Regions from separate parts of the Streptomyces sp. NPDC030840 genome, predicted to be linked through region 1. Evidence: riboswitches for the same ligand, from Rfam matches in the RefSeq annotation. Region 1 holds a riboswitch; each other region holds the start of a gene.
The links. A riboswitch is a leader RNA that binds a small molecule or an ion and turns the genes downstream of it on or off. The one in region 1 is predicted to bind cobalamin.
Positions count from the first base shown of each region.

Region 2: it holds a riboswitch for cobalamin, as region 1 does, so the genes downstream of both, ACZ49J_RS31550 (CbtB domain-containing protein) here and ACZ49J_RS10680 (cobalamin biosynthesis protein) in region 1, are expected to answer to the same signal.
Region 3: it holds a riboswitch for cobalamin, as region 1 does, so the genes downstream of both, ACZ49J_RS22860 (ribonucleoside-diphosphate reductase subunit alpha) here and ACZ49J_RS10680 (cobalamin biosynthesis protein) in region 1, are expected to answer to the same signal.

Region 1 covers NZ_JBVIEE010000004.1:62,914-66,178, reverse strand. The annotation lists gene ACZ49J_RS10685 (cobyric acid synthase) at 1-488, opposite strand, end outside; gene ACZ49J_RS10680 (cobalamin biosynthesis protein) at 485-1,426, opposite strand; cobalamin riboswitch at 1,537-1,677, opposite strand; gene ACZ49J_RS10675 (hypothetical protein) at 1,798-2,019, opposite strand; gene ACZ49J_RS10670 (inorganic phosphate transporter) at 2,039-3,265, opposite strand, start outside.
Region 2 covers NZ_JBVIEE010000018.1:83,058-86,322, forward strand. The annotation lists gene ACZ49J_RS31540 (acyl-CoA dehydrogenase family protein) at 1-886, opposite strand, end outside; gene ACZ49J_RS31545 (CbtA family protein) at 1,059-1,820, opposite strand; gene ACZ49J_RS31550 (CbtB domain-containing protein) at 1,846-2,079, opposite strand; cobalamin riboswitch at 2,116-2,256, opposite strand; gene ACZ49J_RS31555 (histidine phosphatase family protein) at 2,403-2,981, shown strand.
Region 3 covers NZ_JBVIEE010000010.1:182,289-185,553, forward strand. The annotation lists gene ACZ49J_RS22860 (ribonucleoside-diphosphate reductase subunit alpha) at 1-1,693, opposite strand, end outside; cobalamin riboswitch at 1,817-1,987, opposite strand; gene ACZ49J_RS22865 (GNAT family N-acetyltransferase) at 2,018-2,524, opposite strand; gene ACZ49J_RS22870 (nucleoside hydrolase) at 2,585-3,265, opposite strand, start outside.

The DNA of each region.
Region 1 (3,265 bases):
ACGAGGACGGGAAGCCCGGCGTTGCGGGCGATGCCCATGTTCACGATGTCGGTCCGCCGCAGATTGATCTCGGCGGGAGAACCGGCGCCCTCACAGATCACCGCGTCATACGTGCCCCGCAACTCCGCGAGGCAGTCCAGCACGGTGCCGAGGAGCTGCTGCTGCCGCCCGCCGTGGTAGCCGCGCGCGCTCAGCTCGCCCACGGGCTTGCCGAGGAGCACGACCTGACTGCTCTGCTCCCCTCCCGGCTTCAGCAGCACGGGATTCATCAGCGCGGTCGGCTCGACCCGGCAGGCCTGGGCCTGCATGGCCTGCGCCCGCCCGATCTCGGCACCCTCGCGCGTCACGAACGAATTGAGGGACATGTTCTGCGCCTTGAACGGCGCGACCTTGACGCCCTGCCGGACCAGCCACCGGCAGATCCCGGCGGTGACGACGCTCTTGCCCGCGTCCGAGGTGGTGCCGGCGACGAGAAGACCCCCGCTCATGCCTTCCGCCCCCTCGCGACGAGCCTCACGGCGACGGCCGCCCCCAACGCGAGCCAGCTCACCCGCCGTGACAGGCGCACGGCCCGTTCGATGTCGCCCACCTCCACGGCACGCCCCTCCCCGTTCAGCACGGGCCGATGCTCCACACGTCCGCCGTACGACAGGGTCCCGCCCAGCCGCACCCCCAGGGCACCCGCGAACGAGGCCTCCACGGGACCGGCGTTGGGACTCGGGTGCCGGCCCGCGTCGGCTCGCCACGCCCGAACGGCCCCCCGGGGATCGGGGCCCGCCACGGCGGCGAGGACGGCGGTGAGCCGGGCCCCCGGCCACCCCGCGAGGTCGTCGAGCCGGGCGGAGGCCCAGCCGTAGCGCCGGTAGCGGGGCGACTTGTGGCCGACCATGGCGTCGAGGGTGTTGACGGCCCGGAACCCGAGCAGCCCCGGCACTCCCGCGACGGAACCCCACACCAGGGCTCCCACCACGGCGTCCGACGTGTTCTCGGCGACCGACTCGACGACGGCCCGGGCGATCCCGTCGGCGTCGAGGGCCTGCGGGTCCCGCCCGCACAGATGCGGCAGCCGCGTCCGGGCGCCCTCGACGTCCCCCGTCCGCAGGGCACGCCCGATGGTCCTGGCCTCGCGCGCCAGCGAAGTACCCCCGACGACGGCCCAGGTGGCCGCGCCGGTCAGAGCGACGGAGGCGGCGGACGACGTTCTCACGGCACCAGCGGCGGCGGCTCCGAACGTGACGGCGCCACCGGCGCACACGAGGGTGTGCAGCGCGCCCCACCCGCGGTGGTCCCGCCACAACACCCGCTCCACGGCACCCGCGGCCCGCCCGAACACGGCGACCGGGTGCCCCCGGCGGGGATCGCCCAGGAGCAGGTCACCGAGGAGCCCGGCGGCGGCGCCGTACGCGAACACGCGATCGGCACGCATCGGTTCAGCCGACCGCTGTGGCCGCGGGTTCCGGCAGGGCGGTGGTGCTGACACTCAATCGGCAGCCGAGCATGGCGATATGTCCTCACTCAGGGTGTCCACGCCCTGGTTCGACGAGACCGACGGCGAGAGTTCCTGACTCCCGGGGATGGCTACCCCGGTCACAGTGGCGGGACCGCGCCGGACTTCCACCGGCTTCCTCTTCTGCCGCCCGTACATGGCTCCGGCAGTCCACCACGGGGTTGGAAGGGGCGTCAACTTGCCGTTGACCTGCGAAGGGAGAGTGTGCTGAGGCCCACATACGAGTGGGGTGCGGGACGGTGATCCGTCCCGCACCCCACTGCTTGGCGTGTCTCTGTCGTGTGCCGGTGTCAGGCCACGATCAGATAGATCCCGTACGCCACCGCCGCCGCGCAGGCGGCGAAGCACGCGTACGCCGCCGTCGTGGCGAGAGCCGCCGAGTTGCCGGAGGCCGTGGCCGTCTCGCGCTTGGAGAGGCCGACGATGCCGAGGGTGAAGAGGCCGACGAGGGCCACGGTGACCACGAGGCTGACTCCGAACACGGAGCCGAGGGCTGCCCAGTCGATGTGCATGGTGGTGTGTTTCCCTTGCTCAGAGAGCGGGCGCCGACGACTTCGCCGGGGTGTCGGCGGAGACGGTGGCGGTGGCCGCGAGGTCGTCGGTGAGCGGGCCTGCCGGGGGCGGGGTGACCGCCGCGATGGCCGTGGTCACGACGCCGGCGGGCTCGTCGGTGTCGTTGACGTTGGTGTGGTCGACCACCTCGCGGCGCGAGAGCAGCCAGATGGCGGCGCTGGACGCGACGAGGAAGACGGCGACCAGCGTCGTGCCCCAGGTGCCGAAGGAGGTCACCCACTCGGCTCCGGCGCCGACCACGGCCGCGGCCGGGAGCGTCAGGCCCCAGGCGACGAACATGCGGGTGGCCGTGGACCAGCGGACCACACCGCCCTTGCGGCCGAGCCCCGCGCCCATCACCGCGCCGGAGACGGAGTGCGTGGTGGAGAGGGAGAAACCGAGGTGGGAGGAGGCCAGGATGACCGTCGCCGCGCTGGTCTGGGCGGCGAAGCCCTGCTGCGGCTGGAGGTCGGTCAGGCCTTTGCCCATCGTGCGGATGATGCGCCAGCCACCCAGGTAGGTGCCGAGCGCGATGGCGACACCGGCGGAGAGGATGACCCAGACCGGCGGGTCGGAGTCGGGGGCGATCGCGCCGCCGGCGACCAGGGCCAGGGTGATGATGCCCATCGTCTTCTGGGCGTCGTTCGTGCCGTGGGCCAGGGAGACCAGGCCGGCCGAGGTGATCTGGCCGGCGCGGTAGCCCTTGGACGTGGCCTTCTCGTGGGCGTTCTTGCCGAGGGTGTACGTCAGCCGTGAGGCGAGCATCGCGGCGATGCCCGCGACCAGCGGCGCCGCGACGGCGGGGATCAGTACCTTCGTGACGAGGACGTCACCGTGCACCGCGCCCAGGCCGGCCGAGGCGACGGTCGCGCCGATCAGACCGCCCATGAGGGCGTGCGACGAACTCGACGGCAGTCCGACGAGCCAGGTCAGCAGGTTCCAGAGGATGGCGCCGACCAACGCGGCGAAGATCACTTCTGGTCGTATACCGGTCTCGTCGACGAGACCTTTCGAGATCGTGTTGGCGACCTCGATGGAGAGGAACGCGCCGACAAGGTTGAGCACGGCGGACATGGCCACCGCGACCTTGGGCTTCATCGCGCCGGTCGAGATGGTGGTGGCCATCGCGTTGGCGGTGTCGTGGAAACCGTTCGTAAAATCGAACGCGAGCGCGGTGACGACCACGATCGCGAGGATCAGCGAGAA
Region 2 (3,265 bases), on a different contig from region 1:
GCTTCATCGCGTCCAGCTTCGTGTGGGTCTGGGCCAGGCGGCGGCGCACCCAGGGCAGGTCGATGACGCGGCGGCCGTCGGCGAGTTTGGTCTCCATGGCCCAGCGCTGCACGTTGTGGAGGGAGCGGATCGCCATGGTGCCGTGGGCGGCGAGGGTGACGCGTTCGTGGTTGAGCTGGTTGGTGATCAGGCGCCAGCCCTTGTTCTCCTCCCCGACGCGGTGGGAGACGGGTACGCGGATGTTCTCGTAGTAGCTGGCGGTGGTGTCGTGGGAGGCGAGGGTGTTGATCAGGGTGCAGGAGTAGCCGGGGTCGGTGGTCGGGACCAGGAGCATGGTGATGCCCTTGTGGGGCGGGGCGTCCGGGTCGGTGCGGACGGCCAGCCACACCCAGTCCGCGGTGTCGCCGTTCGTGGTCCAGATCTTCTGGCCGTTGACGACGTACTCGTCGCCCTCCCGTACGGCGCGCGTCCTGAGCGCGGCCAGGTCGGTGCCCGCGTCGGGCTCGCTGTAGCCGATCGCGAAATCGATCTCGCCGGAGAGGATGCGCGGCAGGAAGTACGCCTTCTGCTCCTCGCTGCCGAACTGCATGATCGTCGGGCCGACCGTGTTGAGCGCCATCAGGGGCAGGGGGACGCCCGCCTGGGCGGCCTCGTCGAAGAAGATGAACTGCTCCATGGGGGTCAGCCCGCGTCCGCCGTACTCCTTCGGCCAGCCGACTCCGAGCCAGCCGTCCGTGCCGAGACGGCGGAGGGTCTCGCGGTAGAAGCGCTTCTGGGAGGCCGGGTCGCCGTACCGCGCGTACGCGTTGTCCGGCACCAACTTGGCGAAGTAGGCGCGCAGTTCGGTGCGCAGCCGCTGCTGCTCGGGCGTGTATTCCAGATGCACGGCGCCTCCTGGCTCCCCAAGGCCGGACCTGACGGCGCACACCGTAGAACGTGTTCCAGTAATTGGGAACACGAGGGAGCGACCGGGAGGGACAGGACAGGAGAAAGGCCCCCGGTCACCCGGGGGCCTTTCTCCCGCGCCCAACAGGTCAGTGCGGGACGCGCTCAACAGCTCAGTGCGGGACGGGAGTCGCCGGAGCGGCGGCCCCCTGGCGCCCCGCCGTGCGCGGAGCCAGCACGCGTTCCGCGAGCAGCCCGAAGAGCAGACCGTACGCGGTCCACAGGGTCACCTGGATGGCGAGGGCGGCCAACCGGTACTGCCACAGCAGGGTGCCGGGGAAGCCCTCCGGGACGTTGTCGTACGACGGCAGGAAGGCGTACGCCAGGCCGACGACGAGGACGAAGAACGCGCCCGCCGCGACGGTGGCGTTCCAGTTGCCCAGGCGTGGCGCGAGGCGCTTGCCCAGGACCACCGCCCCGACGGCCAGCAGAACGCTGAGCACGACCATCAGGAAGTACAGCGTGGTGCGCTGGTCGAGGGTGTCGGGGTCGCCCACGGCGGGCGGATTGGCGGGGTACTTCAGGAACGGGACCACATAGACCGCGACCAGCCCGGCCACCGCCAGGAGCAGCGCGCTCGCGCGCGGCCCGAAGCGGCCGATGCGGCCGAGCGCGAAGCAGTACGCGAGGGCCGCGATGCCGCCGAACGCGACCCCGTACACGAGGACGCCGGTGGACAGTCCCGCCGTGGACTGCAGGGTGCGGCTGACGAGTTCCTCGCCGCCGTGTTCGTGGGCGTGGGCCTCCTCGAACGCGATCGCCTGGTCGACGCGTGGTTCACCCAGGAAGTAGGCGACGACGAGGGCGAGCAGGCCCGCGGCGAGTCCCGCGAGCATGCCGCGCACCAGGAGGTTCCTGACCGTTGCGGAGTTCATCGGCTCGTGAGCTTCCTCGCCGCCGTCAGTGGCAGGGGAAGCCGAGCAGGTGGCGGGCGTCGTGCACCCATTCGTGGACACCCTCGCCGGACACGAGGGAGGTGGCGCCCTGTTCGGCGCCGACGAAGTAGAGCAGGACCAGCATGAGGATGCCGAAGAAGACCGCCCAGGGGGCGATCGCTCCGATCGGCAGCTTGGCCGGAACCGCGGTGGGAGCGGCGGGGGTTGCGGTCGGCTGGGCGACGGCGGACTGCGCCATGGCAGGACCTCCTGGGGGAACTCGCGTCCCGTCTCGGTGGTGCACAGGACGACGGCCACGGGTCTGACTTGCCCTGCCGTCACCGCACTTGGCGGGTGCGGATCGTGCTGGGCTTACAGTGGCGCGACCGTGCCGGATTCTCACCGGCTTCCGTCGACCGTCGTCAATATCGACGAGAAGGTACCGCGAAGTGAGGTTCCGGCCAAGGGCGCATGGGTGGCGCACGGCGTGCGGGTGAGCTGGTCACACCACGGCCCGATGGTCATGTCCCTTACAGGGCAAGGGGGTTGGGTGCACAGGTGGCCGGATCGGGAGAGCGTGAAATGACGAGCCGAGTGATGTTGATCTCACCCGCGATGAACGCGGCGCTGCGGGAGGCCCGCTTCGACGACGGATGCCCGCTCGACCCGTCCGGGCTGCGGGCGGCGACGGCGAACTCGGGCACCCTGAGGTCCCCCGACCGGGCCTGGGCCTCCCCCACGGTCCGCTGCCGCGAGACCGCTGCCGCGCTCGGGCTGGACATCGGGGGGACGCCCGGGCCGGCCGGTCTGGACGTGGGGCGCTGGCGCGGGGCGACGCTCACCGAGGTGAGCGCCGACGAGCCCGAGGCGGTGGCCCGTTGGCTGACCGACCCCGAGTCCGCGCCGCACGGCGGCGAGTCGGTGCGGGCGTTGTGCGACCGGGTGGCACTGTGGCTCGACACGGCCGCCCGGGGCGACGGCCGGACGGTCGCCGTCGTCGAGCCCGACGTCGTACGGGCCGTGGTGGTACGGGTGCTGGGGGCGCCGGAATCCGCGTTCTGGCGCGTGGACGTGCCGCCGCTGACGGCCACCGAGTTCAGCGGGCGGGGCGGGCGCTGGAACGTGCGGGTCGGGGGGCCGCCGCTCGCGGGAGCGTCCTGAGCGGGGCGGTCGGCGAGGATTCATTTCGCCCCCGCCGCCCCTACCCGTCCCCTCCCCAGGGGCTGCGCCCCTTCGACCCGCCGCGGGGCTCCGCCCCGGACCCCGGTTCGGGGGCCAGCCCCCGGACCCCCGCTCCTCAAACGCCGGAGGGGCTGATTTTCGCGGCCGGGGCTGAGTTCCCTGGCCGGGGCTTGGGTTTTCAGCGAGGGCAGGTACATCCGGCCCGTCCGGCGTTTGAGGACGAGGCCGTCAGGCCGACAGCCGGGTCCGGGGTCGCCGAGCCT
Region 3 (3,265 bases), on a different contig from region 1:
GGTCGGCCGACGCCTCGTACGCGGCGAGCATGATCCGCTCGGCGATACGGGTGGACAGTGCGCGGGCCGCGGGGGAGTCGAAGGGGAGCCGCAGCTTGAAGAAGACGTCCTGGAGTCCCATGGCACCCAGGCCGACGGGCCGCCACCTGGCGTTCGAGCGGGCTGCCTGCTCGGTCGGGTAGTAGTTGATGTCGACGACGCGGTCGAGGAAGGTGACGGCGGTGCGGACGGTGGCGTCGAGCCGCTCCCAGTCGAGGTCGCCGGTCTCCATGTCGACAAAGGCACCCAGATTCACGGACCCCAGGTTGCACACCGCCGTCTCGCCGTCGTCCGTGACCTCCAGGATCTCGGTGCACAGGTTCGAGGAGTGGACGACGTGGCCCGGCTCGGCCGTCTGGTTGGCCGTGCGGTTGGCCGCGTCCTTGAAGGTCATCCAGCCGTTGCCGGTCTGGGCGAGGGTGCGCATCATGCGCCCGTACAGGTCGCGGGCCGGGATGGTCTTCCGGGCGAGGCCCTCGGCTTCCGCCCTGCGGTAGGCCGCGTCGAACTCCTCGCCCCACAGGTCGGCGAGCTCCGGCACGTCGGCGGGGGAGAAGAGGGACCAGACACGGTCCTCGTCGACCCGGCGCATGAACTCGTCCGGGATCCAGTGCGCGAGGTTCAGGTTGTGCGTACGGCGGGCGTCCTCACCGGTGTTGTCGCGCAGCTCCAGGAACTCCTCGATGTCGGAGTGCCAGGTCTCCAGGTAGACGGCGGCCGCGCCCTTGCGCCGGCCGCCCTGGTTCACGGCGGCGACCGAGGCGTCGAGGGTCTTCAGGAACGGGACGATGCCGCCTGAGTGCCCGTTCGTGCCGCGGATCAGCGAACCGCGGGAGCGGATGCGGGAGTACGCGATGCCGATGCCGCCCGCGTGCTTCGACAGCCTGGCCACCTGCTGGTAGCGCTCGTAGATCGAGTCCAGCTCGTCCTTCGGGGAGTCGAGGAGGTAGCAGGACGACATCTGGGCGTGCCGCGTACCGGAGTTGAACAGGGTGGGGGAGGAGGGCAGGTAGTCGAGGCGGCTCATGAGCCCGTAGAGCGCGGCGACCTCGTCCACGGACTGTGCGCCCGTCTCTGAATCGAGCGCAGTGTCCTTGGCGAGCCCGGACGCCACCCGCAGCATGAAGTGCTGGGGCGTCTCGACGACCTTGCGGGTGATCGGATGCCGCAGCAGGTACCGGCTGTGCAGCGTGCGGAGCCCGAAGTAGCCGAAGCGGTCGTCGGCGGCCGTGTCGATCAACGCGTCGAGGCGGGCCGCGTGCAGCCGTACGAACTCGGCGGTGCGGTCGGCGATGAGGCCTTCGCGGTGGCCCACGGCCACGGACTCGGAGAAGGACGTGACGCCCTGCGAGGCGGCCTCTGCCGTAATGCCGATCGTGAGCAGCCGGGCGGCCAGCCGTGAGTAGGCCGGGTCCTCCGAGATGAGACCGGCCGCCGCCTCGGTGGCCAGTTCCCGCAGCTCCGTCTCGTCGGCGTGCGCGGAACGGCCGCGCAGCGCGGCTGCGGCGACCCGTCCGGGGTCGGCGTCGGGAAGGTCGGCGGTCAGCTCGGTCAGGGTCCGCAACAACGCGGTTCCGGGACCGTCGTGTTCCTGCTCGGGCCCTGCTTCCTGCCCGGTCCCCGCTGAAACCGGATCGGCTGGCGCGATGGTCACGTGTGGGCTCTCCCTCGCTCGGCACGGGGCCTTGCGGAGGGCAGGGGGCAGCGCACGAACGCACACGGCGTCGCGTCCACCGGCCCATTCCGCGAGGCCCGGACGTCAGGCACCCGGACCGGTCGGCCGGGTGCGCTGTCGGCAGGTCCTCGGACTGACCATGCGTGCGGACATGGGTATGTACACACGCAAGTACACCGTTGCGGGACAGTTCCGGATTCGCGCCGGATTCCCCTGCGGCGACAGCGAGCATGAGCATACATCTTGTGCCGCGCCGTGGAAGCGGCCCCATATGTTGTGGCGTGATGGTGTGTCGCGCTGGTGTCAGAGCGTCAACTCGTAGGTGAGGAGAGTGATGTCGTCGAGGTGCGGAAGCGGGTTCCAGTCGCGGTCGGGAGTGCGGGTGAAGCCGAGACGTTCGTAGATCCGGTGGGCCGCGTGCATGGAGCGCTGGGTGGACAGGACCATGCGGGCGCAGCCGGGCGTGGACCGCGCGCGTTCGACGCACGTACGGACGAGTGCCTCGCCGACGCCCCGCCCGCGGGCCTCGGCGGCCACCGCGAGCATCCGTATCTCCGCCTCGCCGGGCCCCGCGATGTCGGCCATGGGCCCGCCGGCCGGCACGAAGGTCACCCCGCCGAGCACGCGGCCGTCCTCGGCGGCGACGAGCACCTCGGCCGCGGCGGCCCGCTTGGCGACGTCCCGCAGCTCACCGAGGTACGCGTCGGCCGCTCCGAAGTCGAGGAGGCCGTCGCCCAGGTACGCCTGCGCGGTGAGCTCACCGAGGGTGTCGTACTCGTCGGGCCGTGCCTGTCTGATCGTGATGTCCATGGTGGGGAGTGTGCCGGACGGGTGCGAGGTCGGCTCACGGATTCCACGGCTGTGGAGGGCTCAGGCCACTCCCGGCCACTGGGGCAGGGTCGCCACGAAGTCCTTGCTGAAGTCGCGGGGGCCCGGGCCGAGGGCGACGCGGCCCGTGAGGGTCATGCGGGCGGAGAGGGCGGAGGACTCGGTGTAGTAGGCGCGCTGGGCGGCCGCGGGCACGAACACGGTCTTCCCGCGGGTGAGTTCGCTGGCCGACTCGACGATGACGGCGCCCTCCGCGACGGTGAGGAACGACTCGTCCGCGCACGCGCCCACGGCGAGCGGGTCGTGCAGCGGGCAGGCGTCGCCCCCGCCGTGGCGGCGGTAGGCGTCCATGTAAACCCTCAGCAGGCGGACGGCAAGCGCCGTGCCCGGGCCCGCCGCCTCCAGGGCGGCCAGGTCGGCGGGACCGAAGAGGCAGTGGTGGGAGGCGTCCAGGTCGACCATGGTGAACGGAATGCCGGAGGACAGGACCACCTCGGCGGCGTCCGGGTCGGCCCAGATGTTGAACTCGGCGACCGGCGTGATGTTGCCGGGCACCTGCGCGGCGCCGCCCATGAAGACGAACTTCCGGACGCGCCGGGCGAAGCCCGGGTCCTCCAGGAGCGCGATCGCCACGTTGGTGAGCGGGCCCGTGGCGCACACGGTGAGCTCTCCCTCGTACTCCCGGGAGAGCCGCAGGAGGGCCTGCGCGGAGGACTCCGGCAG